One region of the Jeotgalibaca sp. A122 genome, then DNA from elsewhere that is predicted to be linked to it. Evidence: a T-box and tRNA genes for the amino acid it is inferred to sense, from the RefSeq annotation. Region 1 holds a T-box; the other holds one or more tRNA genes.
The links. A T-box is a leader RNA that pairs with one kind of tRNA and senses whether it is charged. The one in region 1 lies ahead of ACTU7M_RS07275 (valine--tRNA ligase), so its partner is inferred to be a tRNA-Val.
Positions count from the first base shown of each region.

Region 2: it has a tRNA-Val gene. The T-box ahead of ACTU7M_RS07275 (valine--tRNA ligase) is inferred to sense a tRNA for this amino acid. The anticodon was not compared.

Region 1 covers NZ_JBQPRB010000005.1:128,007-131,433, forward strand. The annotation lists gene thiI (tRNA uracil 4-sulfurtransferase ThiI) at 1-467, shown strand, start outside; gene tpx (thiol peroxidase) at 539-1,030, shown strand; T-box leader at 1,064-1,288, shown strand; gene ACTU7M_RS07275 (valine--tRNA ligase) at 1,384-3,427, shown strand, end outside.
Region 2 covers NZ_JBQPRB010000001.1:282,227-285,653, forward strand. The annotation lists gene ACTU7M_RS01335 (hypothetical protein) at 1-195, opposite strand, end outside; gene ACTU7M_RS01340 (DUF1846 domain-containing protein) at 271-1,779, opposite strand; tRNA gene ACTU7M_RS01345 (tRNA-Val) at 1,906-1,977, shown strand; gene ACTU7M_RS01350 (winged helix DNA-binding domain-containing protein) at 2,127-3,179, opposite strand; gene ACTU7M_RS01355 (hypothetical protein) at 3,193-3,427, opposite strand, start outside.

The DNA of each region.
Region 1 (3,427 bases):
AAGAAATAAAAGCGAAAATTCCTGAGGGATATGGTATGACGGTTACGCGTCGCATGATGCTTCGTATTACGGATGCTATCCGGGAACAACGGAAAGCCTTGGCAATTTTTAACGGTGAAAGCTTGGGCCAAGTTGCTTCACAAACGTTGGAAAGTATGGTGGCAATCAATGCCGTTACTTCAACGCCAATTATCCGCCCAGTAGCCACAATGGATAAAAATGAAATCATCGATATCGCGCAAAAAATCGATACATTTGATTTATCAATCCAGCCGTTTGAAGATTGCTGTACCATTTTTGCACCGGCTGCTCCAAAAACGAAACCGCATTTGGATAAAGTTAACAGGTTCGAAGGAAATATGGATATTGAAGGTTTGGTTGCGCGTGCCGTTGCTGGCATTGTGGTAACCCGCATTAGCCAGGAAACACTCATTGAGGAAGAAACTTTGTTCAGTAGTTTATTATAATAAATCATATCGCTTACTTTTCCACTTAACATTGGTATAATGAAGATATCAAATTAATAGGAGGAATAAGGATGGAAATTACAGTAAAAGGTAAACCAACATTAGTAGAAGGTCCATTGCCAGCTGTAGGGGATGTTGTTTCAACTTTCTCTTTGAAAAATATTAAGGGTGAAACAGTTACAGACGAAACAATTAAAGGTCAAGTGACTATTTTGAGCGTATTCCCAGACATCGCGACAAGTGTATGTGATCAACAAACACGTTCCTTCAACGAGGTAGCATCCAACATCGAAGGCATTCGTTTAGTGAATGTTTCTAAAAATACAGCAGAAGAATTAAATGAATGGTGTGCTGCAAAAGGTTTGGATATCGATATGTGGACTGATACAGACGGTGAATTTGCTAAAGCATTTGGTGTTTTGATGCCAGAATTGGATAAATTAGCGCGTAGTGTATTTGTCTTAACAGAAGATAATGAAGTAGCATACCGTGAATTGGTTCCGGAAATGGCTGAAGAACCAAATTACGATGCAGCAGTAGAAGCTGCAAAAGATTTACTTTAAAATTTTGGGTTTTGATGGTAGACTATTGGAGAGAAAAATGCGATTGAACTGGGAAGAGTAATCGCAGCACGGTTACATAGCGAGAAAAGCGGATGGTGAAAGCTTTTTTAACCGGCTGGATGAAGGTAGCCCAGGAGCAAGTGGGATGAAGGCAGTGCTGTGTAGTCCTACTCGGAGATAGCTCCGTTATCAAAACGAGACATGGGATTATTATGCCCATAAACTCAGGTGGTACCACGAAATTTATTCGTCCTGCAATTTTGCAGGGCGATTTTTTTGTTTAAAGCGGCGTTTATTCCACCAAATTGACGCCACCACTGCATTTCATTTAAACACGAGAGAGGAATGAAAGTATGTCACAGTTAGACCAAATGTCTACAAAATACCAACCGCAAGAAGTTGAAAAAGGAAAATATAAAAAATGGGTGGAGTCCAAATTATTCCGTCCAAGCGGAAATAAAGATGCGAAACCCTACTCCATCGTTATCCCGCCTCCAAACGTTACAGGACGTTTGCACTTGGGTCACGCGTGGGACGTTACTTTGCAAGATATGTTGATTCGGATGAAACGCATGCAAGGGTATGACACATTGTGGTTGCCGGGAATGGACCATGCAGGTATCGCAACCCAAGCAAAAGTTGAAGCTAAACTTGCTGAAGACGGTATTTCCCGTCATGATTTAGGACGCGAAGCTTTTGTCGATAAGGTTTGGGAATGGAAGGAAGATTATGCTGGCTTCATCCGCGACCAATGGGAAAAAATGGGGATTTCCGTTGACTATGAACGCGAACGATTCACTTTGGATGACGGATTGTCGGACGCCGTTCGCAAAGTGTTTGTAACCCTTTATGAAAAAGGCTTGATTTACCGCGGTGCTTATTTGATCAACTGGGATCCAAAAGCGCAAACAGCATTGTCGGATATCGAAGTCATCCATAAAGATGTAAATGGTGCTTTCTACCACTTCCGTTACCCACTGACTGATGGTTCTGACTTCGTTGAATTGGCAACGACACGTCCCGAAACAATGTTGGGAGATACAGCAGTAGCCGTTCACCCTGAAGACGAGCGTTATGCTCACTTAATCGGAAAAACAATTATGTTACCGTTGATGAATCGTGAAATTCCAATTATTGCCGATGACTACGTTGATAAAGATTTCGGAACCGGCGTTGTTAAAATTACACCAGCCCATGATCCAAATGACTTTGAGGTAGGTTTGCGTCATAACTTGCCCCAAATCAATGTTATGAACAACGATGCGACAATGAATGCAGAAGCGGGTAAATACGAAGGTATGGATCGCTTCGAAGCACGCAAAGCTGTTGTTAAAGATATGGATGCAGAAGGTTTCTTGGTTAAGGTTGAAGAGATGGTCCACAGTGTTGGTCACTCTGAGCGTACTGATGTGGTGGTCGAACCGCTTATTTCGACACAATGGTTTGTAAAAATGGCACCTCTTGCTGAAAAAGCAATCGAAAATCAAGGTACGGATGATAAAGTATCGTTCTTCCCGGAACGTTTCGAAAATACGTTTACACGCTGGATGGAAAACATCCATGACTGGGTTATTTCCCGTCAACTATGGTGGGGACACCGTATTCCTGCTTGGTACCATAAAGAAACTGGCGAAATGTATGTTGGCATGGAAGACCCAACCGATATCGAAAATTGGGAACAAGACCCAGACGTATTGGACACATGGTTCAGTTCTGCCCTATGGCCATTTTCAACAATGGGTTGGCCGGATGAGGAATCAGAAGACTTCAAACGGTATTTCCCGACTAGCACATTAGTAACGGGTTATGACATTATTTCCTTCTGGGTAAGCCGGATGATTTTCCAATCTTTGGAATTTACTGAAAAACGCCCATTTGAAAATGTGTTGATTCATGGTTTGATTCGTGATGAACAAGGCCGTAAGATGAGTAAATCCCTAGGTAACGGAATTGATCCAATGGATGTTATTGATCAATATGGTGCTGATGCTTTGCGTTGGTTCCTATCAAATGGTTCCTCCCCAGGACAAGACGTGCGTTTCAGTTATGAAAAAATGGATGCATCATGGAACTTCATCAATAAAATATGGAACGCAAGCCGTTATGTATTGATGAACCTTGACGGATTAACCTATGATCAAATTGATTTAACAGGTGAGAAAACATTGGCTGACCAATGGATTCTGTCTAAATTGAACCGTACGATTGCGAAAGCAACCGAATTATTTGAGAAATTTGAATTTGGTGAAGCCGGTAAATTGCTCTATCACTTTATTTGGGATGAGTACTGTGACTGGTACATCGAAATGACCAAAGAAGTGCTTCAAGGTGATAACGAAGCGGCTAAATTGACAGCGCGTAGCATCTTGGCACATGTATTGGACAACATTCTGCGTT
Region 2 (3,427 bases), on a different contig from region 1:
TTGTGTTTCTTCTTTTGGCAAATAACCCGCGTAAATCAAAGCGTTGCCGTTTGGATGCAAATTACGTACGACTACTGTTTTAGCAACCGCACTTCCTTTAAAATGATAATTCAATCTTTTTAAAGAAACCGGTGCTGATTCCAGTTCCGCGTAGCTATCAAAAATTCTTTTTTTCTCTTCAAATGATAAGGTCATACGACACCTCTTCTAATATTAGTTCACCTCATTATAACAGAAAACGGAGCGCTCCTGACAGCACTCCCGTTTCGTTTAAATATAATAAAGGTTTTCGGATGGATATTGTGCATCACTGGTAATATCGATTCCCAAATTCCGCAGAATTTGTTCATCGTCTTTCTTCAACATTACCGTCGAATGGGCCTGAACACCTTCCAATTCGGATAACTTGTTGTAGCACAGTTGCGCTGTCGGGTTCGTTACCGCACTAATTGCCAAGGCAATCAAAATTTCATTCGCATTCAAGATTGGACGACGGTTATGCAGGACGTCTGCTTTTGTTTTTTGAATGGTTTCCAAAATCGTCAAGGACAGCAATGGAATTTCATCGGCCACATTGGCCAAAAATTTAATGGAGTTCAAAATAGCTGCCGAGGAGGAATCCATTAAGTTGGATGTTCGTCCGGTTACGATGCGCCCATCGTTCAGTTCAAATGCCATCACAGCTTGCGTTTCATTGGTTTCAGCACGTTGACGACACTTATCGGCATAATCACGTGCTGGTTGGACCGAGAGACGATCCGTGTGTGTCAAATCCGCTTCGTCCAACAAAATTTTCATGCGATAAACAATATCCTCGCTTAACAGCCCTTTTTTGTAGTCACATTCCACGCCAAAACTTCTGCGAATCATTTCTTGTTTGGATGCTTCACGAACGACTTCGTCATCCACAATCCCAAATCCAACCCGATTTACGCCCATATCGGTTGGGGATTGGTATACCGATTCTTTTTGCGTGATTTTTTCGATAATCCGTTTGATAACCGGGAAGATTTCGATATCACGGTTATAGTTGACCGCCACTTCATGGTATTTTTCAAAATGGAAGTTATCAATCATGTTAACGTCTTTCAAGTCAACTGTTGCTGCTTCATAAGCCATGTTCAACGGATGTTTTAAAGGAACATTCCAAACGGGGAAAGTTTCAAATTTTGAATATCCTGCCGAACGACCCATTTGATTTTCATGATACAACTGGTTCAGACATGTCGCCAATTTGCCGCTACCGCCACCCGGTGCCGTCATTACGACGATTGGTTTGGTTGTTTCAATATATGAATTTGACCCGAATCCTTCTTCGCTTACGATCATTTCCACATCTGAAGGATAACCTTCGATATTTTTATGGGTGTAAACTTTGATATCGCGTTTTTCGAGTTTATTAATGAATACTTTTGTGCTTGGTTGACCATGATAGCGCGTGATTACGACGCTGTTGACGGACAGGCCATATTCCCGAAATTCATCGATTAAACGAAAGACTTCCATATCATAAGTAATTCCGTAGTCACCACGAATTTTATTACGTTCAATATCGCCGGCATAAACACAAATCACGATTTCCGATTTGTCTGCCAAGCGTTGTAAAATTTTGATTTTCGCATCTTCATCGAAACCAGGTAGGACCCTTTTTGCATGCTTGTCGCCAATTAATTTCCCACCGAATTCTAGATATAGCTTATCGTAGTGATTCACACGCTCTGAAATATAGCGCGTTTGTTCTTCGATGTACTTCTTTGAATCAAATCCTATTTTACCCATTTCCTACCTCCTCGATTCTGTTCAACTCTATTAATTATAGCGATTTTTCCGAGCATAGCAACGTTTGGTTTCATCATTGACTTTATCACCGGTAACATCGTATAATAAATATGTTACCCCTATAACGGGCCGTTAGTTCAGTGGGAGAATGCTTCCTCGACAAGGAAGAGGTCACTGGTTCGAACCCAGTACGGCCCATCTATAAAATAGCGTGAACGCCAATGGATTTTTCCTGGCGTTCGCGTTTTTTGCGTTTCCGGGTACCGAGGTGCGGCGATTAAATTTTTTCCGCGCGCGCAACGCCGCTTTTTAGCGAAAAATGCGGCGTTCCCAGATGATTTTCCTGCTTAACGCCGCATTTGGAATTCAGAAACCTGTTCTACCCCCTCAAAATGGTGGCCAAAAAAAGTGGCATAGGCTTTTGCTTGTTTTATCAGCAACGTTTGGGGAATTTGGACGTTGGGGTGGATGCTGTAGGATAAGGTTACCTTTTCTCCTTTAACGATAGGCTTCCAACTCCCCACCACTTTGCCGTTAAACAACAGCGGGCGATAGATACCTCGTTTCAAGGGATCGAGTTGTATGCGCATTGCCTCTGTAAGAGAAGCCGTTCGGTCTTGGTAGCCAATCAGGAATTCATCCAAAGTTGGTAGGAGATGAAGTGATGGTTCGAAAGCTTCCATTACGGGATCAACCGTGACAGTCGCCATTTCCATAGCTTTTTTGGCCTCTCCTACGCTCAACCCGGCCCACCACGCCAAGTCTTTTGGGGTGGCAGGTCCATGACTGGCCAAATAACGGCTGGCCAGTTCTTTCAAAGCTGCTTCTCGTGTCGTGAAAGGACTGGGTGGAGCCCACTCGGATACCAACCCCAGTGTCTGTTGTTTTCCTGCCATGGGGCCGATGAAAATAATGCCCTTTTGAGCGGCATACCAGAGTATATGGTAGTACCGTTGCCCTTTCGTATCGACATTCGCTTCTTCGAGTATTTTCCGGAGCTTGAGGCGAGGTATGAGTTTTTTGCCTTTCAAGGCTGCTTCAATAATAAGCAGGGCTTGTTCCAGGTCTTTTGTGTCAAGACCCGTTTCTTTTAGCATATGGTTTTTATACCGTTTTAGCATACGGTCCCGGGATAGTTCCATCATCCAGGTTAAGTCTTCTATCGCCACAAAATGAATGGTATGGCGCATGGTCCAAGACCGAACGATTTTCATATCAGCGACTGCTTGTTCGAGGTCTTTTTTAGTGACACCCGGCGTCCGCATCGCTATCGCCCATAATGCTGGATGATAGTCTTGTCCCTGGACTGCCAGCATCCAGCGAACCGTTTCTTCAGGTGACTGGAAATGTTTCTTTGCTAACAATTGCCTCTGCAAACGTTCCGCAAGTACCTTTTCCAAATATACCCCTCCCTTACCACTCCTGATAATTCGCAAACAATTCCTGATACTCTTTAATCATGGCTTCTTTCCGTTTTTTCAAAATGGTTATAGCCCCCAAAAGTTGGTCAGGTTCATCAGTCATATCACAGTCTTCTTTTTGTCGTTCCATTGCTTCTTCGACAGGTTGGTATGGGGCTTCGCGTTTGATTTCATCCAGCATCGCATAGATTTGTTTCCGCATCCGTTCCATTCGTTCCGGCTCGGCG